Regions from separate parts of the Promicromonospora aerolata genome, predicted to be linked through region 2. Evidence: predicted binding sites of a transcription regulator. Region 2 holds the regulator's gene; each other region holds the start of a gene.
The links. Region 2 encodes LexA, which represses DNA repair genes until DNA is damaged. Its sites were predicted from a motif close to TCGAACANNTGTTCGA; they were not measured.
Positions count from the first base shown of each region.

Region 1: the regulator LexA is predicted to act here: its motif matches at 4,421-4,436, upstream of ruvA (Holliday junction branch migration protein RuvA).
Region 3: the regulator LexA is predicted to act here: its motif matches at 6,079-6,094, upstream of ACFSL2_RS04080 (HNH endonuclease signature motif containing protein).

Region 1 is NZ_JBHUHF010000001.1:359,522-369,296, forward strand. Features, by position in the region: gene ACFSL2_RS01630 (ABC transporter permease) at 1-536, shown strand, start outside; gene ACFSL2_RS01635 (ABC transporter ATP-binding protein) at 548-1,318, shown strand; gene ACFSL2_RS01640 (NUDIX hydrolase) at 1,396-2,037, shown strand; gene pdxT (pyridoxal 5'-phosphate synthase glutaminase subunit PdxT) at 2,077-2,733, shown strand; gene ACFSL2_RS01650 (YebC/PmpR family DNA-binding transcriptional regulator) at 2,799-3,560, shown strand; gene ruvC (crossover junction endodeoxyribonuclease RuvC) at 3,632-4,198, shown strand; gene ruvA (Holliday junction branch migration protein RuvA) at 4,512-5,147, shown strand; gene ruvB (Holliday junction branch migration DNA helicase RuvB) at 5,140-6,228, shown strand; gene yajC (preprotein translocase subunit YajC) at 6,374-6,805, shown strand; gene secD (protein translocase subunit SecD) at 6,887-8,770, shown strand; gene secF (protein translocase subunit SecF) at 8,770-9,775, shown strand, end outside.
Region 2 is NZ_JBHUHF010000001.1:1,767,937-1,777,711, reverse strand. Features, by position in the region: gene ACFSL2_RS08065 (glycoside hydrolase family 13 protein) at 1-68, shown strand, start outside; gene ACFSL2_RS08060 (ABC transporter substrate-binding protein) at 143-1,516, shown strand; gene ACFSL2_RS08055 (carbohydrate ABC transporter permease) at 1,524-2,495, shown strand; gene ACFSL2_RS08050 (carbohydrate ABC transporter permease) at 2,497-3,420, shown strand; gene ACFSL2_RS08045 (ATP-dependent DNA helicase) at 3,504-5,579, shown strand; gene ACFSL2_RS08040 (L-lactate dehydrogenase) at 5,589-6,578, shown strand; gene lexA (transcriptional repressor LexA) at 6,680-7,453, opposite strand; gene ACFSL2_RS08030 (LysM peptidoglycan-binding domain-containing protein) at 7,703-8,149, shown strand; gene nrdR (transcriptional regulator NrdR) at 8,269-8,742, shown strand; gene ACFSL2_RS08020 (DUF5302 domain-containing protein) at 8,877-9,110, shown strand; gene ACFSL2_RS08015 (hypothetical protein) at 9,239-9,775, opposite strand, start outside.
Region 3 is NZ_JBHUHF010000001.1:897,874-907,648, forward strand. Features, by position in the region: gene ACFSL2_RS04050 (MFS transporter) at 1-601, opposite strand, end outside; gene ACFSL2_RS04055 (ArsR/SmtB family transcription factor) at 598-1,170, opposite strand; gene ACFSL2_RS04060 (alpha-hydroxy-acid oxidizing protein) at 1,259-2,596, shown strand; gene ACFSL2_RS04065 (MFS transporter) at 2,704-4,113, shown strand; gene ACFSL2_RS04070 (sigma-70 family RNA polymerase sigma factor) at 4,138-5,427, opposite strand; gene ACFSL2_RS04075 (iron chaperone) at 5,539-5,895, opposite strand; gene ACFSL2_RS04080 (HNH endonuclease signature motif containing protein) at 6,158-7,837, shown strand; gene ACFSL2_RS04085 (MFS transporter) at 7,910-9,223, opposite strand; gene ACFSL2_RS04090 (alcohol dehydrogenase catalytic domain-containing protein) at 9,220-9,775, opposite strand, start outside.

The DNA of each region.
Region 1 (9,775 bases), 1.4 Mb from region 2:
ACCTGGCGGACGACGCGGCGGACCCCGGCGCGACCGCCGACGCGTACGACGCGCAGTTCCCGACGGCGGGGGTGAAGCCGACCCAGGAGTACGTCCGGGAGACCATGGGGGTCCTGACCGACTCCATGCGAGGCGCGGCCTGGGTCGCGCTCGTGTTCGGCCTCGGGGTCGCCGTGCTCATCACGAGCCTGTTCCTGAAGCTCCGGCTCACCCGCGACCGGCCGAAGATGGGCGTGCTGTCCGCGCTCGGGTTCTCGGCGAAGGAGCTCGTGGGGCAGGTGCGGACCAAGGCGCTGCTGCTGGTGGTCGCCGGTACGGCGGCGGGCCTGGTCTTCGCCGCGACCGCGGGGCAGTCGCTGGCGAGCGCCGGGCTCACCGCCGTCCGGCTCGGGATCACGGATCTGACCTTCATCCCGAACCCGTGGCTCGTGTACGTGCTGTACCCGCTGCTGCTGCTCGGGGCGGGCTGTCTCGGTGTCGCCCTGCTCACGGCAGGTATCCGGCGCGCCGACAAGAGCGAATGGATCCGAGGATGAGGGGACAACTCATGGACGAAGCAACGGTGAGCCTGGAGTCGCGCGAGCTGAGCAAGACGTACTTCTCCTCCGAACCGCCGACCGAGGTGCTGCGCGGCATCGACCTGTCCGTCCGGGCCGGCGAGTTCCTCGTCGTCATGGGCGCGTCGGGCTCCGGCAAGTCCACGCTGCTGTACAGCATCAGTGGCATGGACCGTCCCACCGGCGGGAACGTCACGCTGGAGGGTCGGGAGCTCACGTCGCTCGGCGACGCGGAGATGAGCACGGTCCGCCTGACGCGGATGGGATTCGTGTTCCAGCAGCCGCACTTCCTGAGCAACCTGGACGTGCGGGACAACATCCTGCTGCCCGCTCTCAGGGCGGCGCCCAAGAAGGGCCGGGAGGCCGCGGTCTCGCGGGTGGACGCGCTGATGGAGCGGTTCGGCATCGCGCACCTCAAGAAGCACGGCATCACCCAGGTCTCCGGTGGGCAGCTGCAGCGTGCCTCGATCTGCCGGGCCCTGGCCGGCGAGCCGTCGGTGCTGTTCGCCGACGAGCCGACGGGCGCGCTGAACAGCAGCATGAGCACCGAGGTGATGGACGCGTTCACCGACGTGCACCGCGGCGGCACCACGATCGTCATGGTGACGCACGACCCCGGCGTCGCCGTGCGCGGCGACCGCGTCATCTACCTGCGCGACGGCGTCCTCGTGGACGCGCGGGAGATCGGGGCCTGGGAGCCCGGCACGGCGCAGCGGCGGGAGGACGACCTGCTGGCGTGGCTCAGGGACCTGGGCTTCTGAGGCGGGTCCCGCGGTCCGGGGACCCGTGCTCGCGGACCTCAGTGCTTTTACCCGGGTGCGAACGTATCGTCGTCGGCATGACCTGGCACAGCGACGGTTCTGAGCACCATCGAGGAGTGGCGGGCGCCCGGCCGCCCGGTGGGGCGCGGTTGGTGACGGCCGCCGTACCGGCCGACGGCCCGGGCACCACGTCCCTCGGGGACGACTGGGTGCTCGGCCCGGACGGCATGCGCGAGCGCTCGGCGGCGCGCGTCATCCTGGTCGACGACGCCGGGCGGGTGCTCGTGATGCGCGGGCACGACGTGAACCAGCCGGAACGGTCCTGGTGGTTCACGATCGGCGGCGGGATCGATCCCGGGGAGTCCCCGGTCGAGGCCGCGCTCCGCGAGACCCGTGAGGAGGTGGGCATCGCGCTGGACGCCGCCGACCTGGTCGGCCCGGTGCTCACGCGGACGGGCATCTTCGAGTTCTACGCCGAGACGTGCCGCCAGTACGAGGTCTTCTACCTCGCCCGGACGCCGGACGCCGTCGAGGTGACGGCCGACGGCTGGACCGCCGCCGAGCGGGAGCTGCTCGACGAGATGGCGTGGCTGACGCCGGCCGCGCTGCGCGAGCAGCCGCTGGAGGTGTTCCCGCCCGAGCTCCCGGACGTCGTCGACCACCTCGTGGCGGGGTGGGACGGCGAGGTGCGCCACCTGGGCGAGCAGCTCGACGACTGAGGGCCGTTCCCGTCCGGACCGTGGCGCGACGTAAGATCGATGGCTGTGACAACCTCGACCGTTGGAGTCCTCGCCCTGCAGGGCGACGTCCGAGAGCACCTGACCGCCCTGGAGTCCGTGGGTGCGCGCGCGGTGACCGTGCGACGTCCGGCCGAGCTGGCCGCCGTCGACGGGCTGGTGATCCCCGGCGGGGAGTCGACGACCATCGACAAGCTGCTGCGCATCTTCGACCTGGACGACCTGCTGCAGGCCCGGATCAAGGAAGGGCTGCCGGTCTACGGTTCGTGCGCGGGCATGATCCTGCTCGCGGACCGGATCCTGGACGGCACCGCCGACCAGCGGACCATCGGCGGGATGGACGTGGTCGTGCGGCGCAACGCCTTCGGGCGGCAGGTCGACTCGTTCGAGACCGACCTCGAGTTCGCGGGCATCTCCGACGCGGCAGATGCCCCGACCGGGCGGCGCGGCCCGGTGCGCACCGCGTTCATCCGTGCCCCCTGGATCGAGGAGGCGGGCCGGGACGTCGAGGTGCTGGCGCGCATCCCCGCTGTGGATACACAGGGCCGTCCGGTGGCCGCCGCCGGTAGGATCGTCGCAGCACGGCAGGGGCCGCTGCTCGCCACCGCGTTCCACCCCGAGATCACGGGGGACACGCGTGTGCACGGGTTGTTCGTCAGCATCGTCGCAGGCGGCTGAGCGGTCCCGCCACCGTTCGACGCCATTGAAAGAGCCATCGGAAATGCAAGGAGTCAGGTAGAGGCATGTCAGGTCACTCCAAGTGGGCCACGACCAAGCACAAGAAGGCCGCGATCGACGCCAAGCGCGGCAAGCTCTTCGCGAAGCTGATCAAGAACATCGAGGTCGCGGCGCGGACGGGTGGCGGCGACCTCGCCGGCAACCCGACGCTGTTCGACGCGGTGCAGAAGGCGAAGAAGTCGTCGGTACCGAACGACAACATCGAGCGTGCCCTGAAGCGTGGTTCGGGCGAGGGCGCCGACGCCGTCGACTACCAGACGATCATGTACGAGGGCTACGGCACCAACGGCATCGCCGTGCTGGTCGAGTGCCTGACCGACAACAAGAACCGCGCGGCCTCCGAGGTGCGCCTGGCGTTCAGCCGTAACGGTGGCAACCTCGCCGACCCGGGCTCCGTGTCGTACCTGTTCTCCCGCAAGGGTCTGATCGTGGTGCCGAAGACCGAGGGCGTCGGCGAGGACGAGGTCATGCTCGCCGCGCTCGACGCGGGCGCGGAGGACGTCACCGACCAGGGCGAGGCCATCGAGGTCCTCACCGAGGCCACGGACCTGGTGCCGGTGCGGACCGCCATCCAGGACGCCGGCATCGAGTACGACTCCGCGGACGTGATCTTCCACCCGTCGATGCAGGTCGAGGTGGACGTGGACGGCGCACGCAAGATCATGCGCCTCATCGACTCGCTCGAGGACAGCGACGACGTGCAGAACGTCTACGCGAACTTCGACGCCAGCGACGAGGTCATGGCCGCCCTGGACGACGAGGAGTGACGTTCTGGCCGGTCAGGCTTCGTTCGTCGAGCCTGCCGGCCGGGCGCCCGGCCTCGTGAGAACGTGACGTCATGCGCGTTCTCGGAGTTGACCCTGGTCTGACCCGGTGCGGTGTCGGTGTGGTGGACTCCCTTCCCGGGCGACGGGCCCGCATGGTCGCGGTCGGGGTGATCCGCTCCGACGCGGAGACGTCCACGGACCTGCGCCTGCTGAAGATCGCCGAAGGTCTGGACGCGTGGCTGGACGAGCACGTACCCGACGTGGTTGCGGTCGAGCGCGTGTTCGCACAGCACAACGTCGGCACGGTGATGGGGACCGCCCAGGCTGCCGGGCTGGCCATGGTGGCGGCTGCGCGCCGGGGCGTGCCCGTCGCGCTGCACACCCCGTCGGAGGTCAAGGCGGCGGTGACCGGTTCCGGTCGGGCCGACAAGGCCCAGGTCACCACCATGATCACCCGCATCCTCGACCTCGACGAGGCACCGCGGCCCGCTGACGCCGCCGACGCGCTGGCGCTCGCGGTCTGCCACCTGTGGCGGCCGGCCGGCGCGCTGCAGGGCGGCGACCGGCACGAGCTCACGCCGGCGCAGCGGGCCTGGGCGGCCGCGGAACAGGCCGCCAAGCAGCGCACCCGCCGGTGATTCCCCGGCCGATGCCTGTGCAGCCCCCGGACCCTGGCACCCCATCCGGCTAACTGCAGACATTGTCGGCACGTTGTCTTGTCGACTGCAGAGTTGGGTGCGGATCCAGAGCCTCTTACCGCGTCCAACTCTGCAGTCGGCGGCGCAGGCCGCAACCAACTCTGCAGTCGGGCGGTTTGCGGCGTGGCCCGCTCGGGGGCGCGGCCTGCCTTGTTAGGCTCCTCGCACGAACGTTCGATCGGACCTCGGCGGGCTCAGCCGCCTGAGGGCCCTGAGGGCATCAACCGTGTCCGGACGCAAGAAAGGGGAGCCCGTGATCGCCTCGCTGACGGGAACCGTGGCCCACGTGAGCCTCGACCGTGCGGTGGTCGACGTCGGCGGCGTCGGCTACCTGGTGCACGCCACGCCCACCACGCTGGCGGGGCTGCGCGTCGGTGAGACGGCGGGGGTCGCGACGAGCATGGTGGTTCGCGAGGACTCGATGACGCTGTACGGGTTCGGCGACCCCGACGAGCGGGACGTGTTCGAGGTCGTCCAGACCGTGTCGGGGGTCGGGCCGCGCCTGGCGCTCGCGATGCTCGCCGTGCACACGCCGGACGCCCTGCGCCGCGCCGTCGCGGGCGAGGACCTCGCCGCGCTCACCCGCGTCCCCGGTATCGGCAAGAAGGGTGCCCAGCGCATCGTCCTGGAGCTGGCCGACCGGCTCGGACCGCCGTCGGGCACCCCGGCGGGCGCGGCGGACGGTTCTCCGGCGGCGTCCGCCACGAACCCGGCCGACCACTCCGAGCGCGTCGTGGAGGCCCTCGCCGGCCTGGGCTGGCCCGCCAAGCAGGCCGACGACGCCGTCGCGAAGGTGCTGGCCGAGGCGGGGACCGACGCCGTGGCCGCCGACGAGGTCGCCGCCACGCTCCGCTCCGCGCTGCGCCTGCTGGGCGGCCACCGTGGCTGAGGCGTCGACCGGGACCGGCTCGACCAGCGAGCGGGAGCGCCTCGTCACACCGAGCGCCGACGAGATCGAGCGCGCCGCGGAGGCCGCGCTGCGCCCCAAGCGGCTCGACGACTTCGTCGGTCAGCGCGTCGTGCGCGACCAGCTCTCGCTCGTGCTCCAGGCGGCGATCGCGCGCGGCAACCCGCCCGACCACGTGCTCCTGTCCGGCCCGCCCGGTCTGGGCAAGACCACGCTCGCCATGATCATCTCCGGCGAGCTGGAGTCGCACATGCGGCTCACCAGCGGTCCGGCCATCCAGCACGCGGGCGATCTGGCCGCCGTCCTGTCCTCCCTCGAGGAGGGGGACGTGCTGTTCATCGACGAGATCCACCGCCTGGCCCGGCCGGCCGAGGAGCTGCTGTACGTCGCGATGGAGGACTTCCGGGTCGACGTCATCGTGGGCAAGGGTGCCGGCGCGTCGGCGATCCCGCTCGCCCTGCCGCGGTTCACCGTCGTCGGCGCCACCACCCGCTCCGGCCTCCTGCCCGCCCCGCTGCGCGACCGCTTCGGGTTTACCGGGCACATGGACTACTACTCGCCCGAGGAGCTGGAGCGCGTGATCCTGCGCTCCTCCGGGCTGCTCGGCGTGCACCTGGAGCACGCGGCGGCGCACGAGATCGCCGGCCGCTCCCGCGGCACCCCCCGCATCGCCAACCGGCTGCTGCGCCGGGTACGCGACTGGGCGCAGGTGCGCGGCGACGGGCGCCTCGACCTGCACGCCGCACGGTCCGCCCTGGAGGTCTACGAGGTGGACCCCATCGGCCTGGACCGCCTCGACCGCGCCGTGCTCACCGCCCTGTGCACGAGGTTCGGCGGCGGGCCCGTGGGCCTGAGCACACTGGCCATGACCGTGGGCGAGGAGGCCGAGACCGTCGAGACGGTCGCCGAGCCCTACCTCGTGCGCGAGGGCCTGGTCGGACGCACCCCACGGGGGCGCGTGGCGACCCCGGCCGCCTGGGAGCACCTGGGGCTCGTCCCGCCCGCGCAACAGCCCGGCCGCGGATCCGAGGCCCCCGGGACGGGAACTTTGCTCGACCCCTGACGTTGTTCATGTGGTGCGCCTTGCTGCGACGATCGAGGATTCGACCCCGAGCACTACACTGGGTTGGATCCTCGTCGTACTTGCGCGACGCATGCGAGCGCTGCACATCCGACACCGCAATCGAACAAGGACCTTTACCGTGGAAATGCTCATTCTCGTCGCGATCCTCCTCGTGGTGATGTTCTTCATGTCGTCCCGCACCCGCAAGCAGCAGCGCGAGGCAGCGGAGTTCCGCAACAACATCACCGCAGGTACCAAGGTCATGACCGCCTCCGGCATGATCGGAACGGTGGTCGACGTCGACGAGTCGACCGACCAGGTGACCATCGAGTCCTTCCCGGGCAGCCCGACCACCTGGCTCCGCGCCGCCATCTCCAAGAAGGTCGAGGAGCCCGTCGCCGACGACGTGGACGCCGACGACGCGGCCGATGAGTCCGACGTCACAGAGGAGAGCGAAACGGCAAGTACGATCAGCCCCGACGCGACCGACGTTCCCGACGACCTGTCAGACCTGGACACCGCGAAGCGCGAGTACCGGGAGCAGCAGCGACGGGACGCCGACGCGGACGGCAAGTGACGGCCGCGCCGTCCGGTGAACCCGGACGGCGCCGAACCCGTGTCGGACGTACCCCGGCGCGCACACGAGAAGAGACAGACGTTGGCGACTGACACCCGGCGCTCGCGGCCGGTTCGCACGATCGTGCTCCTGACGATCCTGACGATCCTGCTGCCCTTCGGCGCCCTACTGGCTGGTTGGCAGCTCGACGGAAAGTCGAGCGATAATCCTGATGGCGCGAGCCTGGCTCCTGGCCTCGCACTCGACCTGCAGGGGGGCACCCAGATCATCCTGCAGGCCGTCACCTCCGACGGGTCGGAGGTGACTCCGGAGGCGATGGAAGAGGCCATCGGTGTCATCCGGCAGCGAGTGGACGCCAACGGCGTCACCGAGGCCGAGATCGCGAGCCAGGGCAGCAACCAGATCGTGGTCGAGATCCCCGGCGTGGTCGACGACGAGACCATCGCGCTGATCTCGAAGGCCGCGCAGATGAAGTTCCGCCCGGTCCTGACCGTGGGCAACCCCATGCCGACGGTTCAGCCGTCCGCCTCGGCCGAGGGCTCCGGCGACGACGCCGGTGCCGAGGGCGACAAGGGTGGCACGGGCGATGACGCCGCCACCGGCGAGCAGAGCAGGGAAGAGCTGGAGAAGAAGGCGGCCGAGGAAGCGAAGGACGTCGACCCGACGGACCCGAGCGACCTGGCCCAGATCACGCCCGCGGTCCAGCAGCTCTTCGACCAGCTCGACTGCACCGACCCGAAGAACCTGCAGGGCGGCGGCGGTGACCACCCGGACCGCGTGCTCGTCACGTGCGACCAGAGCGGTGCGGCCAAGTACATCCTCGGCCCCGTCGAGGTGGACGGCACCGACCTGACGTCGGCCGCCTCCGGTCTGGTGCCCGGCGCCAACGGCACGGTCTCGAACGAGTGGGGCGTCACCCTCGACTTCGACTCCGAGGGCACGACGAAGTTCCGTGAGACCACGGAGCGCCTCACGCCGCTCGAGGCGCCGCGCAACCAGTTCGCCATCGTCCTCGACGGCCTGATCGTCTCCGCGCCCAGCAGCAACGCGGCGATCACGAACGGGCAGGCGGTCATCTCCGGCTCGTTCACCCGGGACTCGGCGGCCACGCTGGCCAACCAGCTGAGCTTCGGTTCGCTGCCGCTGACGTTCGACGTGAACGGCCAGAACCAGATCTCGGCCACCCTGGGTGCCGAGCAGCTGCAGCGCGGCCTGTTCGCCGGCCTCATCGGCCTGGCGCTGGTCGTCGTCTACTCGCTGTTCCAGTACCGCTCGCTCGGCCTGCTGACCGTGATGTCGCTGGTCGTCGCGGGTGCCATGACCTACGTCGTGATCGCCCTCCTGAGCTGGGGCATGGGCTACCGCCTCTCCCTGCCGGGTATCGCGGGTCTGATCGTGGCCATCGGCTTCACCGCGGACTCGTTCATCGTGTACTTCGAACGTATCCGTGACGAGCTCCGGGACGGACGATCGCTCCGGCTCGCCGTCCAGCGCGGCTGGCTGCGCGCTCGCCGCACGATCTACGCGGCCAAGGCCGTGAACCTGCTCTCCGCGGTGATCCTGTACTTCATGACGGTCGGCGGGGTGCGCGGGTTCGCGTTCACGCTGGGTCTGACCACGATCATCGACGTCATGGTGGTCATCTGGTTCACGCACCCGGTCATGGAGCTGCTCGCCAAGGTCCCGTTCTTCCGCGACGGGCACAAGGCGTCGGGTCTCTCGCCCGACCGCCTCGACGTCGAGCCGCGGTACCGGGGCGCCGGACGGTTCACGAGCTCGAAGCCGGCAGCCGTCGAGACGGCTGTCGCGGGCGGTCCCGACCGGGAACGTGAGCTGGTCTCGGCACAGTCCGTCGCTCCGGCGCCGCGCGTCGCCGAGGACGGTCGCAGGATGACTATCGCGGAGCGGCGTGCCGCCGAGCGCAAGGCTGCCGCCGAAGCGGCTCAGAACGAGGAGAAGCACTGATGGCTCGCGGCGGCTTCGCCCAGTGGGGCAACGACCTCTACACGGGACGTCGGTCCTACCCGATCGTCCAGAAGCGGCGTGTCTGGTTCTCGATCGTCGGCCTCTTCTCGGCCGCGTCGATCCTCGTGATCCTGATCCAGGGGCTCAACCTCGGTATCGACTTCCGTGGTGGCTCCGAGCTCACCGTCTCCGGCGTGACCACCACGGACGAGGACATCGCCCTCGACGCGGTCGCAGAGGTCGCTCCGGGCGAGGAACCACACATCAGCCAGGTGGGCCAGGACGCCGTGCGCGTCCAGGTCTCGCAGCTCGACACGGACGAGACGAACCAGCTCCAGGACGCGCTCGCCCAGGGCTACGGTGTGCCGGCGACGGAGGTGACGTCGAACTTCATCGGTCCCACGTGGGGCGAGTCGGTGAGCATGCGGGCCCTCTGGGGCACCGTGACGTTCGTCCTCGCGGCGTCGCTCTTCATGGCGGCCTACTTCCGGGCGTGGCGCATGTCGGTCGCCGCCATCGTGGCGATGCTCGCCGACGTGCTCGTCTCGGCGGGGGTGTACGCCCTGATCGGCTGGGAGGTCACGCCGTCGACGATCATCGGCTTCCTGACCATCCTGGGCTTCTCGCTGTACGACAAGATGGTCGTCTTCGACAAGGTGCGGGAGAACACGGTCGCCCTGACCGAGCAGACCCGCAGCACCTACGCCGAGCGGGCGAACCTCGCGGTGAACCAGACCCTGGTCCGGTCCATCAACACCTCCGTGGTGGCGCTGCTGCCGGTCGCGGGCATCCTCTTCGTGGGTGGCTTCCTCCTGGGCGCCGGCACGCTGAAGGACATCTCGCTGTCGCTGTTCGTCGGTATCGCGGTGGGCGCGACGTCGTCCATCTTCCTCGCGACGCCGCTGGACGTGGCGCTGCGGCAGAGCGAGCCCAAGATCGCCGAGCACACCAAGAAGGTCATGGACCACCGTGCCGGCCTGGTGGCCGACGGCGTGGACGAGAGCA
Region 2 (9,775 bases):
TGGCGAGCGGACCCGTCGACGGCACCGTCGGCCCGGACACCGCCGTCTGGCTCGACCTGCCGTCCTGACCTCCTGCTGTGCCAGTCCGGAACGTACTTCCCCTGATGAGCCGCGCCAGCGGCACACAACCCAAGGAGTGACAATGAAGTCAGCACAGAAGCGCACGGCGTTCGCCCTGGTGGGCGTCCTGTCCGTCGCGGGAACCCTCACGGCCTGCGGCTCGTCCGAGGACCCTGCCGCCGAGCCCACCGGACCGGTGACCATCGAGGTCGCCATCGACGCCGGTCTGGAGCAGGAGGCGATCGACGCGTTCGACGAGCGCATCTCGCAGTTCGAGGAGGCCAACCCGGACATCCAGGTGGCGACCAAGGAGTTCACCTGGTCCGGCACCACGTTCGCGGCCGAGCTCGCGGGCGGCACGCTGCCCGACGTCTTCCCGATCCCGTTCACGGACGGCCGGGCCCTCATCGAACGCGAGCAGATCGCCGACGTCAGCGACCTGGTGGCCGAGCTGCCCTACGCGGACCAGTTCAACCCCACCATCGCCGAGGCCGGCCAGGACGCCGACGGCGGCATGTGGGCGGTCCCGATCTCTGCCTACAACCAGGGCCTGCACTACAACCGCGCGCTCTTCGAGAAGGCCGGGCTCGACCCGGACGACCCGCCCGCGACGTGGGACGAGGTGCGCGAGGCGGCCAAGGCCATCGCGGACGAGACCGGCCAGGCCGGGTACGCCCACATGACGCAGAGCAACACGGGCGGCTGGATCCTCACCACCGAGACCTACGCGCTCGGCGGCCGCATCGTCGAGGGTGAGGGCGAGGAGGCGACCGCCACCGTGGACAACGCCGCCACGGTCCAGGCGCTCGAGATGCTGCGGGAGATGCGCTGGGAGGACGACTCCATGGGCGCCAGCTTCCTGTACGACTGGGGCACCATCAACCAGGACTTCGCCGCCGGGAAGATCGGCATGTACGTCTCGGGCGGCGCGAACTACCCGAACCTGTTCACCCAGAACCAGATGAACCCCGACGAGTACGGCGTGACGGTGCTCCCGCTGGAGGGCGACGATGCCGGCACCCTCGGCGGCGGGACGCTCGCCGCGGTGAGCTCGGCGGCGTCCGAGGCCGAGCAGGCGGCAGCGGTGAAGTGGATCGACTTCTACTACATCTCCAAGCTGACCGACCAGGAGGCCGCCGTGGCCGAGGCCGAGGTCGCCGCCAAGACCGACCAGCCCGTCGGCGCACCCGCCCTGCCGATCTTCGACCAGAGCACCTACGAGGAGCAGCAGGACTGGATCAAGGACCTCGTCAACGTCCCGCTGGAGAACTTCGCGCCCATGACCGAGCAGATGTTCGACCAGCCGGTCATCCCCGAGCCCGCCGTCGCCACCCAGGACGTGTACGCGGCGCTCGACCCCGTGGTCCAGGCGGTGCTGACCGACGAGGACGCGGACATCGACGCACTGCTCGCCGACGCGCAGACCCAGGTCCAGGGCCTGCTCGACCGCAGCTGACCAACCGATGACCACTCTGTCCAGCCCGCCCCGGACGACGACGGCGGCGACCCCGCCGTCGTCGTCCGGGCCCCGCAGGCGCGGCCGCCGCGCGCCCCGGGAATGGCTGCGCGACGGCGGCCTGAGCACCCTGATCATCGCGCTGCCGATGATCCTGGTGTTCGGCGTGTTCTCCTGGTTCCCGATCGGACGGGCGCTCGTGATGAGCGTCCAGGAGACCAACCTCGTCACCGCGCCCGTGTTCGTGGGGCTCGACAACTTCGTGTTCGTGCTGCAGGACCCGCTCCTGGGCAAGGCCGTCAAGAACACCCTGTGGTTCGCCCTGCTCGCGCTGGTGTTCGGATATCCGCTGCCGCTGGCCGCCGCGGTCCTGATGAGCGAGGTCCGGCGGATGCGGGGCCTGTTCTCGGCGCTGGCGTACCTGCCGGTCGTCGTGCCGCCGGTCGTGGCCGTCCTGCTGTGGAAGTTCTTCTACGACGCGTCCGACACCGGCGTGTTCAACACGATCGCCGGCTGGGTGGGGCTCGGCCCGTACCCCTGGCTCCAGAACGCCACCAGCGCCATGCCGTCCCTGGTGCTCGAGGCGACCTGGGCCGCGGCCGGTGGGACCGTCATCATCTACCTCGCCGCGCTCGTCGGGGTGCGCACCGAGCTCTACGAGGCCGCCGAGGTGGACGGGGCAGGCGTGTGGCGCAAGATCTGGCACGTCACGCTGCCCCAGCTCCGCGGCGTCCTCTTCATCACCCTGATCCTGCAGATCATCGGCACCGCGCAGGTGTTCCTCGAACCGTTCCTCTTCACCGGCGGCGGTCCCAACAACGCGACCCTCACGATCCTCATGCTGATCTACGACTACGCCTTCGGGAGCAGCCTCGGTGGCAACTACGGGGCGGCGACCGCCCTCAGCCTGATGCTCGCCGGCGTCCTGGCCGTCCTCTCCGCGGTGTACTTCCGCGTGACCCGACCCTGGAGCAGCTGACATGGCAGCCAACAACCGGACGCCGACCCGCCCCCGTGCCCCGCAACCCGCGGAACGCGGCATCGTGTCGTCCCACGACCGGCGCCGGCCCAGCGTGCGCGGCTCCCTCGGTGCGCTGCAGGGCGGCCTGCTGATCGCCCTGGTCGTCGTCGGGCTCGGGCCGATCCTCTGGCTCGCGAAGGCCGCCGTCACCCCCACCCAGGAGACCCTGCGCCAGCCCCTGGGTCTCTTTCCCACCGGGATCGACTGGGCCAACCTCGCCACCGCGTGGACCCGCGCCGAGATCGACCACTACTTCGTCAACACCCTGATCGTCGCGGCGGGCGCCTGGTTCTTCCAGATCCTGGTCGCCACCACCGGCGGCTACGTGCTCTCCGTGCTGCGGCCGCGGTACGGCAACGTGATCTTCGCACTCGTGCTGGCCACGCTGTTCGTGCCGTCCGTCGTGCTCCTCGTGCCCCTGTACCTGACGATCCTCGACGTGCCGATCGTGCACGTCAGCCTGCTCAACACCTTCTGGGCGGTCTGGCTGCCCATGGGCGCCAGCGCGTTCAACGTGCTGCTGGTCAAACGGTTCTTCGACGGTCTGCCCCGGGAGATATTCGAGGCCGCCCGCGTCGACGGCGCCGGACCCTTCCGGCTCTTGTGGAGCATCGTGCTGCCGATGTCCAAGCCCATCCTCGGCGTCGTCTCCGTCTTCGCCGTCATCGCCGCCTGGAAGGACTACCTCTGGCCCATGCTGGTGCTGCCCGACCCGGCCAACCAGCCGCTGTCCGTCCGGCTGCCCGCCATCGCCCCCTACCTGGAGCTCGACGTGTTCCTCGCGGCGCTCGCGATCTCGACCGTGCTGCCGATCGCCCTGTTCCTGGCGTTCCAGCGTCTGTTCCTCAGCGGGGCGGGACTGGGCGGGGCGGTCAAGGGGTAGCGTCAAGGGGTGGCCGAGGGTGGCCGCCGGTCGCTGTGGACGACGTGGGGTGCGTGTCGGTGGCCCGGCTTAGGATCGAACGTGTGACCAGCCTTCCCGACGCACCCGCAGCCACCGCCGCCCCCACGGGGATCCCCGACGTCGAGGAGCTGCTCGACCTCGCGGTCGGTGAGCTCGGTGGCGGGCGGCGGGACGGCCAGCACCGCATGGCCGTGGCGGTCGGGGATGCCATCGAGAAGGGCGAGCACCTGCTCGTCCAGGCGGGCACCGGTACCGGCAAGTCGCTCGGGTACCTCGTGCCTGCCGTCCGGCACGCGGTGGCGGCCGAGAGCAAGGTGATCATCTCGACCGCCACCCTCGCCCTCCAGCGGCAGGTCATCACGCGCGACCTGCCGCTGGTGGCGAAGGCGGTGGCGCCGCAGCTCCCGCGCGAGCCCCGCATCGCGCTGCTCAAGGGCTGGCACAACTACCTGTGCGTCCACAAGGTCGGGGGCGGATACCCCGCCGACGAGCCGACGCTGTTCGACCTCCCCGGCGGTGAGGACCACCCGCGTACCGAGGAGCCCGCCGCGTCCGGAGGTGCGCGCGGTCGGCGCAAGGACGACGGGGCCACGCTCGCCGACCACGTGCGCCGCCTGCACGAGTGGGCAGGGGAGACGGAGTCGGGCGACCGTGACGACCTGGTGCCCGGTGTGCCGGACCGCGCGTGGCGGCAGGTTTCGGTGACCGCCATGGAGTGCCTGGGCGGCAAGTGCCCCATGCTGGCGGAGTGCTTCCCGGACAAGGCGCGCGCCATCTCCCGGGACGCGGACGTGGTGGTCACCAACCACGCGATGCTCGGTATCGCGGCCACGGGAAGTCCCGGCGTCCTCCCGGAGCACGACGTGGTGGTGGTGGACGAGGCGCACGAGCTCACCGACCGCGTCACGTCGTCGGCCACGGTGGACCTGTCCATGGCCTCGGTGGAGAACGCCGCGCGGCTGGCCCGCCGGCACGCCGGCACGAACACCGACACCCTCGACCAGGCGGCGCAGGCCCTCGGGACCCTGCTCGTCACGGCGACCGCCGAGCGGTTCCCGAACGGTCTGCCGGACGATCTGCGCACGGCGGTCGGTGCGGTACGGGACGCCGCGCGCGAGGTGCTGAGCACGTTGAAGCCCGACACCAACGGCGGCAAGGGGCAGCCACCCGGCCAGCCCGAGCCCGGGCTCAAGATGGCGCAGGGTGCGATGCTGCAGCTGTTCGAGACGGCGGAACGCATGGCGTTCCAGGACACGACCGCCGACGTGCTGTGGTGTTCGCGCCCCGACAACGGCTGGGGCGGGTTCGGTGACAACGTGACCCGCCTGCACGCGGCGCCGCTCCACGTCGCGGGCCTGATCCGCACGCACCTGCTGGGCGAGGCGACCGGGGTCTTCACCTCGGCCACCCTGGCACTGGGCGGCACGTTCGAGCCGGTGGCCGGAACGCTGGGCCTGAAGGGCGAGGACGCCCCGCCCTGGCAGGGTCTGGACGCCGGCAGTCCGTTCGACTACCCGCGCCAGGGCATCCTCTACGTGGCGCGGCACCTCCCGGCGCCGGGCCGGGAGCCGACGACGGAGGCGCAGCTCGACGAGATCGCGGAGCTCATCACGGCCGCCGGTGGTCGCACGCTCGGCCTGTTCTCGTCCCGGCGCGCCGCGAACGCGGCGGCGGAGGCGATGCGTGAGCGGCTGGACTTCCCGATCCTGGCGCAGGGCGACGACCAGCTACCCACGCTGGTGCGCCAGTTCGCGGACGACCCGACCGCCTGCCTGTTCGGCACCCTGTCCCTGTGGCAGGGCGTCGACGTGCCGGGGCCGTCGTGCCAGCTCGTGCTCATCGACCGCATTCCGTTCCCGCGGCCGGACGATCCGGTCAAGGCCGCACGCGCCAGGGCCGTCGAGCAGGCGGGCGGCAACGGGTTCATGGCGGTATCGGCGCAGCATGCCGCCCTGCTGCTCGCGCAGGGCGCCGGACGCCTCGTGCGGAGCATGGACGACCGCGGAGTCGTGGCGGTCCTCGACCCCCGGCTCGCGACCGCACGGTACGCGTCGTTCCTCACCCGGTCGATGCCCGGGTTCTGGCCCACGACCGACTCCGCGCTGGTCCGCGCCGCGCTGGCGCGGCTCGACACCTAGCCTGGGGACATGACAGCCCCGTCGGACGTCCAGGGCGCGCAGCCGTCCGGCTCACGCACCACCAAGCTGGCGGTGGTGGGAGCCGGGGCGGTCGGCTCGACCCTCGCTTTCGCCGCGCTCACCCGGGGTTCGGCTCGCACCATCGCCCTGCACGACGTGAACCGGGCCAAGGTGGAGGCCGAGGTGCTCGACCTGCAGCACGGTCTGATGTTCACGTCCCAGGCACAGGTGGTCGGCTCGGACGACGTGGGCGTCTGCGCGGGGGCGGACGTCGTGGTCGTGACCGCCGGCGCGAAGCAGAAGCCCGGGCAGACCCGGATCGACCTCGCGGAGGCGACCATCGGACTGATGCACCAGATCCTGCCCGGACTGGTGGAGGTCGCCCCGGACGCGACGTACCTGATGGTGACCAACCCCGTGGACGTGGTGACCTACGCGGCGCTCAAGATCTCCGGCCTGCCCCGGCAGCAGCTGTTCGGCAGCGGTACCGTCCTGGACTCGTCGCGGCTGCGCGTGGTGCTCGCCGACCGGTGCGGCGTAGCCGTCGGGAACGTGCACGCGTACATCGCCGGGGAGCACGGCGACTCGGAGATCGCACTCTGGAGCTCCGCCACGATCGGTGGCGTGCCGCTGCTGGACTGGGTGCCGCTGGGCGGACACCCGCCGATCGATGCCGCCGTACGCTCGGAGGTGCACCACGAGGTGGTCGATTCCGCGTACCGGATCATCGCGGGCAAGGGGGCGACCAACTACGCCGTCGGTCTGGCCGGTGCCCGCATCGTCGAGGCCGTCCTCAACGACGAGCGCCGGATCATGCCCGTGTCCTCGCTGTTGGACGACTACCACGGCATCAGCGACGTGTGCCTGTCCGTGCCGTCGCTCGTCGACCGTCGCGGCGTCACGGACTCCGTACGGGTCCCGATGTCCGACGACGAGCTGACGGGGCTGCGTGCCTCGGCGGCCGGCGTGCGGGCGGTCCAGAAGCGGTTCGGTTTCTGAGCGACGGCCTCGGCCGCCGAGCGACGCAAGAGGTCCCGACTGCTCCGACCGGCGGGCCGTTCCGCTGGTCGGAGCTGTCGGGACCTCTCTGTCGTGAAGCCCTACAGGCTGCGCAGGACGGCCACCACGCGGCCCAGGATCTGTGCCTCATCACCCGGGATCGGCTCGTAGGCCGGGTTCTGCGGCAGCAGGAGCACGTGGCCGTCCGCCTGCTTGAACGTCTTCACCGTGGCCTCGCCGTCGATCATCGCCGCGACGATCTCGCCCTGCTCGGCGACGTTCTGCCGCCGCACCACTACCCAGTCCCCGTCGCAGATCGCGGCGTCGACCATCGAGTCGCCCGCGACCTTGAGGAGGAACAGCTCACCGTCACCGACCAGCTGGCGGGGGAGCGGGAAGACGTCCTCGACGACCTGCTCCGCCAGGATCGGGCCACCGGCGGCGATCCGACCGACCAGCGGAACGTACGACGGCGGCGGGGTGCTGGCGTCGTCGGGCACCGAGCTGCCCCAGTGGACCTGGCCGCTGCGCCGCGGCTCGGGCCAGTGGATCTCGCCGCGTGTCGGCTTGTCGACCTGCTCGGCCAGGGGCTCCACGAGCTCCATCGCGCGCGGCCGGTTCGGGTCGCGGCGCAGGAAGCCCTTCTTCTCGAGCATCTGGAGCTGGTGCTTGACGCTCGACGGGCTGGCCAGCCCGACGGCCTCGCCGATCTCACGCATCGACGGCGGGTAGCCCCGCGTCTCGAACGACTGCCGGATCGTGTCCAGCACGAGGCGCTGCCGTTCGGTGAGGCGGTCTGTCGGCGAGATCGTGTGCACGTCAGCGACCGCCTTGTCGCTTGGCGCGTCCAGCGTGGCGACGCCAGGGAGTGTCATGTCGACAGCTGGTGCCGTGTCGACGGCTCTCGTGTCGCTGGTCCCGTCCCGTCCCGTCATGCCCGTGCCCCTCCCGTTCCGACAAATGTTCTCCCTACGTCACCCACTCTAGATCACAAACTCGCTCGGCTCAAACGAATGTTCGAGCGTGTCTCGACATCGGCGGTGTCCCGTGCTACACAATGGTACGGGCGTTCGACGAACGCTTGTATGAACGACAAGAGCTCAGTCACTCTTCGAGGAGGGGCCATGGGGGACGTGATCCCGCTGCGGCAGTACACCCCGGCGTATGGGCAGAGGTATGCACCGGCGTACGGCCGGTCGTACGCACCGGCGTCCGGGCCGACCGCGGTGCCGACGTTCTCGCCGGCCCGGTCGCGCACGGTGGCCGACCGGCTCGGGCTGGCCGGCCTGCGGCTCACCCGACGTGGCCGGGTGGCGCTCGTGCTGCTGGCCATGCTCCTGCTCGCGCCGATGGTGACCTGGGGTGCGACGGCGGTCGCCAGCGCACCGGGTGAACCGACGGAGGTCCGGGTGCACGCCGTGCAGCCGGGGGAGTCGCTCTGGGGCTTCGCCCAGGAGATCGCGGAGCCCGGCGAGGATGTCCGGCACGCCGTCGCGCGGCTCCAGGAGCTGAACCAGATGTCCTCGGGTGCGCTACGGGTCGGGGAGCTGCTGCTCCTTCCCAAGGAGTGACCAGGGGCGTCGAATCATCGTCAAATGGTGTGGCGATGTTGCATGGGGGTGGTTTGCCCGCTTACCGTCGGGACGCGACCGGAGGCCTCCGGTCGGTGGACGACCCCGCAGGAGTGAGCATGCACTGCCCGTTCTGTCGCCACGCCGACTCGCGCGTGGTGGACTCGCGGACCGCCGACGACGGCCTGTCGATCCGGCGCCGCCGGCAGTGCCCCAACTGCAACCGACGGTTCACCACCGTGGAGACCGCCAGCCTGTCCGTGGTCAAGCGTTCCGGGGCCACCGAGCCCTTCAGTCGTGACAAGGTCGCCGCGGGCGTGCGCAAGGCATGCCAGGGACGTCCCGTCAGTGACGACGACCTGGCGATCCTGGCCCAACGCGTCGAGGAGACCCTGCGGAGCAACGGCAGCGCGGAGATCGACGCCTACGAGGTAGGGCTCGCGATCCTGGGCCCGCTCCGTGAGCTCGACGAGGTGGCCTACCTCCGGTTCGCCAGCGTCTACCAGTCGTTCGACTCGCTCGAGGACTTCGAGAGCGCCATCACCTCGCTCCGTGCCGAGCGCGCGGAGCGGGCCGCCGCCCAGCAGGCCTGAGGCAGGCCGTCACGCGGCTCTCCCCCCGGCCCGGGCACCCGTGAAAAATGTTGGCACCCAGGTGTGCCGTGGTGCAGGCTGGGCGGACGACGGACCCGATCGAGGGACCCCCGGAACAAGAGGAGGTGATCGGTGTGACGGACGAGAAGCCCAATGCCGAGGAGGCAGAGGTCGAGACCCAGGGCGCTGAGGAGCCCAAGGTCGCGACGGCGCCGAGCAAGGACGCGAAGGCACGGTTCAAGGAGGCGCTGGACCGCAAGAACGCGGCACAGCACCGGACCGCCGCCGGCGACGTGAACACCGGTGCGGTACACGGTTCGGAGACGACCGGTCCCGTGCAGAAGATGTTCCGCCGCAAGTCCGGCTGATCCTCGGTGGTGGAGGCCGCTGACCTGGTGAACGACCAGATCAGCGGCCTTCGTCGTACCTCATGTCGCACCGGGAGGAAGCTGGTGTGATGAGAACGTCACGATGAGGGCACGGGAGAACACGCAGGTCACCGCCGGACCAGCCGGCGTCCGAGGTCTTCCCGCAGGTGGACCTCTAGGAACACGCGCAGGTACTGCTCGTTCGCGAGCTGGTCGAAGGCGGCGACCAGCGCCGGGTCGGGCGTGTCGGTCAGGTGGACGATGCGCCAGAGGTTGAGCGGGGCCTCCTCGTTCCCGCCGACGGAGTGCTCGACGTGGAAGAGCGGTTGCCCGGCGCCGGCCGTCAGGAGGCGGCCGTCGGGTGCGCGAAAGCTGTTGGTGCCGAGGAAGAACGCACGCCGGTTCTCGTGATCGAGGCGGACGTGCTCGATCACCGTCGCGTAGCGCTCCGGGTCGGTCCACAGCCGCTGATCCGAGACGCGGGTAAAGTCCTCGAGCTCGCCATGGTGCACGCTTTCGAACGTATCGGCGCTGCCCGGGCGCACGACCGTCGGGATGTACTTGTCCGGCGCCGTGGCCTTGCGTCTTTCCATGTCCCACAGCTGCGAGCCGGTATACCTGAATGGTGGCCGGACGTCGTACCGGTCGCGCAGCACGTCGTTCAC
Region 3 (9,775 bases), 870 kb from region 2:
CCGAGACGAGGAACGTCACCGCGTCGACCAGGAGGCCGAGGGCGGCCGAGAGCCACTGTGCCAGCAGGCCGCCGGCGCCCGGCCCGACGAGCTGCATCGCCGACTCCGTGCCGAACAGGCGGGCGTTCGCCGGTTCGAGCTGTTCCGGCGCCACCACCTGGGGCAGGAAGACCACGTAGGCGGTGCGGAAGAAGACGGTGCAGGTCCCGTTCAGCAGGGCGGCCACCACGAGGTGGGTCAGGGTGAGCCGGTCGAGAGCCCAGGCGGCGGGTACCGAGGCCAGGGCCGCCGCGGCGACGACGTCGGCGGCGATCATGACCCGCTTGGCGGGGAGCCGGTCCACCCAGGCGCCCGCGGGCAGACCGATCACCAGCCACGGCAGCCAGGCCGCGGCCGTGATGAGCCCCATCCACAGCGGCCCGGCGTCCAGGGAGACGACGGCGAGCAGCGGCAGCAGGGCGGACGTCATGGTGTTGCCGAGCACGCTCACGCCCTCGCCCAGCCACAGGAGCGAGAACGAGCGGTTACGGGACAGCGGGGCGGCGGGGGCCCGGCCCGCGTCGTCGGTGGCGGCCGGTGCGCTGCCGGCGGGCGCACTCATGGCTGCGCCGGGAAGCCGCGGGCGAACAGGAAGACCGACTCGCGCTCGCGGTCGTCGGCGGGCACGTCGCGGTGCCGCCACCGGTCCACGACGTCGAGCAGCTCCTGGTTGACCTGTCGCAGCTCGTCCGGGGTGAGACGCAGCCAGCCCTGGGCGGCGAACGCGGCGGCTTCCCACTCGTCGGCGCTCTGCGCGACCTCCAGCCACTCGTAGGCACGCTCGGTCTGCTGGGCGAGCACGAACTTCTCGGCGGCGACGGCGGTCCGCGTCGAGGCCAGGTCCTGCGCCACGTCCGTGCGCGACCACGAGACGCGGCCAGGAGTGATGCGCCACCAGCGCTCCCGTCTGTCGCGCGCGAGCTCCGCCGCTTCCTGGACGAGCCCGGCGTCGGCCAGGACCTTCATGTGGTGGCTGATGCTGCCGACCGCCTGCCCGATCCGCTCGGCGAGGTCGGAGGCGGTGCCGGGCCCGTCGACCGTGAGGCTGTCGAGCAGGCGTGAGCGGGTGGGGTGGGCGAGCGCGGCGAGTGCCTTGGCCTCGGTGAGCCTGCGTACGTCGGGGGTGGGCATGGCCACGACCCTAGTTCCACAAGAGAAGTTGTACAAGAGGGCTTGTACATTTGCTCGGTGGGCGGAGCCACATGACAAGATGTCCGGCATGCGCAATATCGGCCGGACAGTGCAGTCGTCGATCTACCGCGACGGGGTGTACGGCCACCGGCCGACCGTCCCCACCAGCCCCGACGCGCTCGCCACCGCCGCCAGGCGCCGGATGACCCGCGCCGGCTGGTCCTACGTCGCCGGTGGTGCGGGCGCCCAGCGCACCGTCGACGCCAACCGCGAGGCCTTCGGCCGGTACCGGACCGTCCCGCGCCAGCTCGTCGACGTCGGCGAGCGTTCCCTGGCCACCACCCTGCTCGGTCGGGACCTGCCGGCGCCCGTGCTGTTCGCCCCCGTTGGCGCGCTGGAGCTCGCCGTGCAGCACCGGCGCGGCGGCCGCGCTGCCGCCCCCCGCCACGCCGAGCCGGCCCTCGCCCACGCCGCCCGTGGCCTCGGCCTGCCCGTTGTCATCTCCTCCCAGGCCTCCACCCCGATGGAGGAAACCGCCGCGATCCTCGGCGACGGCCCCCGCTGGTTCCAGCTCTACTGGTCGTCCGACGACGCCCTGGTCGAGTCGTTCGTCGCCCGCGCCGAGGCGTCCGGCTGCGAGGCCATCGTCGTCACCCTCGACACCCACGTGCTCGGCTGGCGCACGATGGACCTCGACCTCGGCTACCTGCCGTTCGCCCGCGCCGAGGGCATCGCCCAGTACCTCAGCGACCCCGTGTTCCAGCAGCTGGTCGAGGCCCGGGTCGGCGCCGCCGCGTCGTCGAGCCCCCGACCCGCACCGGCCCGGCCCACGGTCGCCGCCGTCCGCTCGCTGCTGTCCATGGCCAGGCACCACCCCGGACCCACGCTGCGCAACCTCACCCAGCCGTACGCGCGCGCCGCCGTCGAGACCTTCCTCGACGTCTTCTCCCGCTCCACCCTCACCTGGGCCGACCTCGCCTGGCTGCGCGAGCGCACCACCCTGCCCCTGGTCGTCAAGGGGGTCCAGCACCCCGACGACGCCCGCGCGGCCCTCGACCACGGTGCCGACGGCATCATCGTGTCCAACCACGGCGGCCGCCAGATCGACAACGCCGTCGCGTCCCTCGACACCCTGGCCCCCGTGGTCGATGCCGTCCGCGCCCGCACAGGCACCGACCCGGCGGCGCCACCCGTCCCCGTCCTGTTCGACTCCGGCATCCGCACCGGCGCCGACGTCTTCACCGCCCTCGCCCTCGGCGCCGACGCCGTGCTCCTGGGCCGGCCCTGGGTCTACGGCCTCGCCCTCGCCGGAGCCGACGGCGTGCGCGCCGTCACCGAGCACGTCCTCGCCGAGCTCGACCTCACCATGGCGCTCGCGGGCGTCGCCGACGTGCGGCAGGTCGGACGGCACAACCTGGCCCTCTGACCGGCGCCGCGAACCGGCCCGGCCGGCCCGCCCCACGGCGTCGGGTCGGTATGAGATCGTGACCGGTCCAGCACCCACGATTCACGCGACGCGGGCAGACTGCGGCCATGACCGACGCCCCCCGCCGACCTGAACCGCCGGAAACCGGCTCGACGAGCGCCCCGGCACCCCCGCGGACCGGCCTCGAGCTCCGGGACGGTGTGCGGATCCCACGCCGCCAGGTCTACTCCTGGGCGCTCTGGGACTGGGGGACGCAGCCGTTCAACACGGTGATCCTCACGTTCGTGTTCACGGCCAGCTACCTGATCTCCGAGTCGTTCCTGGACCCGAGCGTCGCGTCCCTCGACGACGACGACCCGCTGCGGGTCCGCGCGCTGGCCGAGCTGACCAGCGGCCTCGGGCTGTGGACCACGCTCGCCGGTGTGCTCGTCGCGCTGGTCGCCCCCGTGCTGGGCCAGCGGGCCGACGCGTCCGGCCGCCGCAAGGCATGGCTCGGCGGCGCCACCGGCGGCATGGTGCTGTGCATGCTCGCGCTGTGGTTCGTCGAGGCGGACCCCGCCTACTTCGTGTTCGGCGCGATAGTCATCGGGCTCGGCAGCGTGCTCAGCGAGATCGCGGGCGTGAACTACAACGCCATGATGGTCTCCGTCGCCACGCCCAGGACCGTCGGCAAGGTCTCCGGACTCGGCTGGGGCCTCGGCTACATGGGCGGCATCCTCATGCTGCTGCTCGTCGTGATCGCCAACGGCGCCGGCTGGTGGGGCATGCCCACCGACAACGGCCTCGCCTACCGCGTCATAGCGGTCGGCTGCGCGGTCTGGGCCGTGGCGTTCGTCTGGCCGATCTTCGCCTTCGTACCCGAGCTGCCGCCCACCAAGGGCCGGGCCAAGGTCGGCTTCTTCGCCAGCTACGCGGTCCTCTACCGCGACATCCTCGGCCTGTGGCGCACCGCCCGGCGCACCTTCTGGTTCCTCCTGGCCAGCGCCGTGTTCCGCGACGGCCTCAGCGGCGTCTTCGCCTTCGGCGCCATCATCGGCAGCGTGAGCTTCGGGTTCAGCCCCGACCAGGTCATCATCTTCGGCATCGCAGCCAACCTCGTGGCCGGAGTCAGCACCATCCTCATCGGCCGGGCCGACGATCGCTTCGGACCCCGCTCGGTCATCCTCAGCACGCTCAGCGTGATCGTCGTCGCCGGGCTCGCCGTCGTCTTCCTGCGCGACCTCGGCCCCGTCGTCTACTGGGTCGGTGGACTGGTCCTGTCCGCGTGCGTCGGCCCCGCGCAGGCCGCCTCCCGCTCCTACCTCGCCCGCGTGACCCCCGCGGGCAAGGAGTCCGAGATCTTCGGCCTCTACGCGACCACCGGCCGTGCGACGTCCTGGATGTCGCACGGGCTCTGGACCATCCTCATCGCCGTGACGGGAGCGACGATCTGGGGCACCCTCGGCATCATCGCCGTGGTCCTCCTCGGCCTCGTCCTGATGTGGTTCGTCCAGGAAGCACCAGTAGCCGACGCGTGACCGCCGGCGTGCACGCCGCTCCGCCTACGAGGCGGGCGGAGGGGCGTCGGCCCCGCGAGGGGCGTCGGCCCCGCGACGGGGCGGGCGCCGCCCGGGCCCACGCAGCCACCGCTGGATCCGGGGCAGATCGGCCAACGGCCCCAGGTGCCGCAGCTTGTCCGGGTTGATCACGCCCCGGATGCCCACGAGCTTCCCTTCCGCGACCTCGAACGCCCAGGTACCGATCAGACCGCCACCGACGCTCTCGTCGGCCAGGATGAGCAGACCCGGCTCACCACCCACCAGGGCCCGCTCGAAGGAGAACGGACCCCCACGGCGCACGAAGGTCGCCAGCAGGCGCGCCACTGCGACCTGCCCCGTGACCGGCCGGGCGATCGACATCCCCTTCGGCACGTTCCCGCCCCCGTCACCGGCCATCACGACGTCCTCGGCGAGCAGCTCCAGGAACGAGTCCACGGCGCCCTCCTCGCACGCTGCCAGGAACCTGGTCACGAGCTCGTCGGCACGCGCCCTGCCCGAGCGGTCGCCCGGCCGGCGGCCCGGCTGCTCCCTCGGCCGCTCACCCGGCCGGTCGCCCTGCTGCTCACCCGTCGGGACGGGCGGCCGGTCGCGCGGCCGGTCGCCCTGCTGGCCGCTCGAACGACCCTCGGACCGGACCGGAGCGGCGCTCGCGGGTGCCTCCCCGGATCCCGGCTCCGCGGATCCTGCCCGTCCGGCGCCGGCGCCGCGCTGCCGGGCGATCCGTCGCCTGGCGCGTGACGCCAGCTGGCGGGCGGCGACCTCGCTCGTGCCGATCACCTCGGCCGCGTCGCTGTGCGGAAAGCCCAGTACGTCGTGCAGCAGGAACGCCGCCCGCTCGGTCGGGGTGAGGGTCTCCAGCAGCACCAGGAACGCCGTCGAGAGATCGTCGGCCAGCTCGGCGTGCGCCGCGGCGTCCGGCGGCATGGCCGCCATGGCGACCGGCTGGTTCGACGTCACCGGCCCGACCAAAGGCTCGGGGAACCAGTCGCCCACGTAGGACTCCCTCCGCACCCGGGCGGACCGCAGCACGTCGATGGCGATCCGGGTCGTCACGGTGGTCACGAACGCATCCGGGTTGCGCACGCCGTCGGCCTGCGAGAGCCGTGTCAGCGCCTCCTGCACCACGTCCTCCGCCTCGGCCACGCTGCCGAGCATGCGATACGCCACCGAGAACGCCAGAGGGCGCAGCCGGTCCAGCGCCGCGCCGTCGAGGCGGGTGTCGTGGGGGAGCGCGCCGCCGTGCTCCGCACCGGCCTGCGCACCACCGGGGTGCGAGGTGTCGGGTTCCGTCATGAGGACATGCTCTCGCGTCATGCTCCGATGACGAGATGCGGGCGTCAGACGTGACAGCACCGTCGCATCGGGTATGGGGTCGGCTATGGGGTGATCGATCAGTGCGACCGATCAGTGCGAGCGCATCGCGTCGATCTCGTCGCGCCGGAGCAGGATGAGCCGGTCCAGGACGTCGTCGGGCAACGGCTGCTCGGGCGTGAAGCGGATGGTGCCCTTCGACGTCGAGAAGCCCGTCAGCTCGGGAGCGAGCGCCTCGATCGCCGGCGGGCTGAACGGGTACAGCCCGATGTGCTTCACCGTGGCCCGCGCCGACACCAGCGGGCTGTCCCGGTAGCGCAGCGCGGCCATGCCGTAGCTCATGCCCTCCTCGGCGGCGGGGACCAGCCGCAGCGCGCGGGCCCGCACGCGCTCGACGGCGTCCCGCACCGAGCCGTCCAGGCTCGCGATGTACTCGGTGAACTCGTCCATCTGCACAGCATCGCTCCGCGGACGGCGCTGCGCGAGGCCGGCGCCGTCGCCCGGGTTCGGGAGCTCCCGGGCCGGTGCCGTCAGGGCACGGCGTGCGCGCCAGGGCGTTCCCGAGAGTGATGCCGGGGGAACTGCCGACCGGGTCGGGAGAGTTGTCCACAGATCTTGGTTTGCCGCTGCGAAGCGTACGAATGTTCGAGATAATGGATGTAGTCAGAGTTGGAGAGCTAGAGGTAGAGGGGGCGGATCGGTGGAGCGGTCGATGTACGGCACGGCGTCCGACGGTCCGCCTGCCATGGGTTCGTTCGAGGAGGTGCTGGGCCGGCTCGAGGATGCGGTGGGTGATCTGGCGGACCTGGTCGGTCCGGAGGTGCTGAACGGGTGGGACGCGCCGAGTGTGACGCGCCTGGTGGAGGCGCATGCGCGGATCCGTCGGGTGACCGGTCGTCTGGACGGGGTGCGGTACACCGTTCTGGAGCGGGTCGAGCGGGAGGGTTCGTGGCGGTCGGGTGGTATGGCGCGTACGTTCCGGGCGTGGTTGCGGTTGCGTGAGGGGGTGTCGTCGGCGACGGCGGGTAGGGACGTGGCGATGGCGCGCCGGCTGGCGACGGCGTTGCCCGTGACGCGGGAGCAGCTGGTCGCGGGGCGGCTGGGTGTGGATCATGCGCGGGTGATGGCGGAGGTCGCGCCGACGAGCGAGACCCGCACGGACGCGTTGGCGTGGTTGGTCGATACCCGTACGGGGCAGACGACCACGCCCGAGCAGTTCGTGCAGAGCGTGTCTGTGGACTTCCCGGACCCGTTGGATGATCCGGACGGCACTCGCACACGGGAGCGGATCACCGCGGTGCTGGAGCAGGCGGTCGCGGACGGGACGCTGGTGACCGGTGAGGGTCTGGTGTTGCGTGAGGCGGGTGTGTTGAACGCGGACCGGTTTCGTGTGGTGGCGCGCCGGTTCGCGACGGTGACCGATCCGGGCACGGACGACATCGAGGACGACAAGGCCGCGCAGGGGGAGTTCCTGGACCTGTCCAAGACGTTGGGCGGCTATCACGTGGCGGGGTTCCTGACCGACGAGCACGGCCTGCTGGTCTCGGCGGCGGTGAACGCGGTCATGGGTGCGCCCGCGGCCGGAGAGGTGCGCACGTCGACGCAGCGTCGGGCGCAGGGGTTGGCAGACGTGGCCCGGGTCGTGCTGGATACGGATCAGGCCTCCCCGGGCGCGGCGATCCGACCGCACTTGAACGTGACCGTGTCGTGGTCGGAGCTGGTCACGCAGGTCACCCGGACCCGCGAGGGGCTGTGCCTCACCTGTGGGCAGGCCACGCCCGCCCGCGGCAGCCGGGCGAGCGCCGGCGCAGCGGGCACGACGGCGGTGGCGGGTGGGGGCTCGGCCATGCCGTCGGTGTCCGGAGCGCTGTCGGCTGGTGGTCCGGTGTTCACCGAGGCGGGTGGACGCGTGCCCCGGGCGTTGTTGCGGCGGTTGGCGTGTGATGGTGCGGTCACGCGGGTCGTGTTCGGGCCGGATGGTGCGGTGGTGGATGTGGGTCGTGCGCAGCGGACGGTGACGGGGCAGATCCGTCGTGCGGTGATTGCCCGGGATCGGCATTGTGTGTATCCGGGGTGTGATCAGCCGCCGTCGCGGTGCGAGGTGCACCATGCGGTGCGGCACTGGGCTGACGGTGGGCAGACCTCGGTCGCGAACAGTGCGTTGCTGTGCTGGTTCCACCATCAGCTCGTGGACGCCCGAGGCATTGTCATGCACTGGACCGGCAAGCCGGCACCGGGTACCGGCGCGCTCGGAGCCCTCGTGGAGACCGGGTGGGCGTTCACCGATGCCCGTGGGCATCGCATCCGCCTGCCCGACGCTCTCGAGGCCCTACCCTCGCTCGACGCACTACCCCCACCGGAGGCCGGACCACCTGCTGCCGAAGCAGCCTGACCGACGGGCTCCGACGGCCGCGGAGGCCGGCTGACTCCGGCTGACTCCGGAGTCGGGCCGCCTCCGCGACGGTCATGCCCGGAGGACCCGCGTCCGGCCGGCCAGCAGCACGGTCGTCAACGCCAGCACGCTCGTGAGACCGAGCACCGCTGCGTACGCGGTCAGTCCCGCGACGTCGTAGAGGGCCCACAGGAGGGCGCCGGTCGCCGACGATGCGATGGCTGCCGCGACGGCGTCGGCGACCTGCAGGGCGGACGACGCCGAACCCTGCTCGTGCGGCGCCGCGAGGTCGAGCGTGAGGACCGACAGAGTCGGGTAGACCAGACCCATCCCACTGCCCGACAGCACCCAGAACGCCATGCCGAACCCGGCAGGCACGTCCGGGAGGACGAGCACCGACGCACCGGCCATCCCCAGCGCCAGCAGAACCCCGCCGAGCCGCACGTAACCTGCATGGCTCAGATGCAGCACGTCGCGCCCACGCACCCACGATGCCACCGACCAGCCGAGCGCCCCCACGGTCAGGATCAACCCGGCGCTCCCGGGGCTCAGTTGGCGCTCGTGCACGAGGAGCAGGGGCAGCAGCACCTCGGCACCCATGAACGCCGCCGATACCAGGGCCCGCACCGAGATGACGGCCGGCAGGCCCCGCCTGGCCCGCAGCACCGCGAGGGCCAGGCCCAGCGCAGGCAGCGGGGAAGGCCCTGGCTGTGCGCCGTCGCCGTCGCCGTCTCCGTCGCCCGGGTCCGCGTCGCGCGGAGCCGCGTCGCGCGCGTTCGCCGCAGTCAGCCCCGGCCGCATCAGCAGCGCCGCCGGGACGGTCAGCGCGGCGGCGCCGAGAAATACCCAGCGCCAGCCCAGATGCTCCACGACGAGCCCGGCCAGCCCGGGGCCGACGATCGCGGGCACCACCCAGGCCGCGGCGAACGCCGAGAACACGGCGGCCCGCCGCTCCGGGGCGAACACGCGCGCCACCAGCACGTACAGCGCGACGCCGTAGAGCCCGCTGCCGATTCCCTGTACCGCACGTCCCGCGACGAGGGCGCCCATGCCGGTCGCCGTCCCCGCGACGACGAGCCCGGCCACGAAGAGCGCCACGCCGGTCCACATGGCCGGCGTCGGACCGCTGCGGTCGCACCAGCGACCGGCCGCGAGCATCCCGACCACGCCGGTGGCCAACGCGACCGCGAACGCGAGCGTGTAGTGCCGCAGCCCGTCCAGGTCGACGGCGACGGTCGGCATCGCCGTGGACACCGCGAGCGACTCGAACGCGCCCAGCGAGCACAGCGCGATCATCCCGGCGATCACGAGGCGCTGGGCGCCCCGGCTCAGCGTGCCCGACACCGGGGCAGGTGGTACGGGTGCGGCGGCGACGGTGGCGGTCACACCAGCACCACCTTGCCGGTGGTGCGGCGCTCCTCCAGCTCGCGGTGCGCCCGGGCCGCCTCGGCGAACGGCACCCGGTGCGTCACCACCCGCCACCGGCCCGACGCCGCACGGGCCAGCGCGCGCTCCTGGTACGGGCGCTGGTCGGGCATCGGGGGAGCATCGGGCCCCAGGGCGTAGCGGACCTCGACGGTGGACTCGATCCGGTCGTCGTCCCCGGCCCAGGACGTGTAGCGGTTCGGTGCGCCGGAGGCCCAGCCGTACGCGACGAGCCGCCCGGGCGCCGCGCCGGTGCGGGCTCCCGCGCCGTCGGCTCCGTCCAACAGGGTGGTCGCGGCCGTGCCGAGGTCTCCGCCGACGCCGTCGAGCACGAGCGTCGCGGGGGAGTCCCCGAGGGCCGCGCGTGCGGCGGCGGTCCAGCCGGGAGCGGCGTAGTCGACGAGCGCGAGGCGGGCGGTGCCGGACTGCCCGTCGGTCTCGCCGGCGGTGGGTACGTCGGGGAGCAGCTCTCGCAGGCGGGCGAGCTTGGTGTCGCTGCCTGCGAGGGCAATG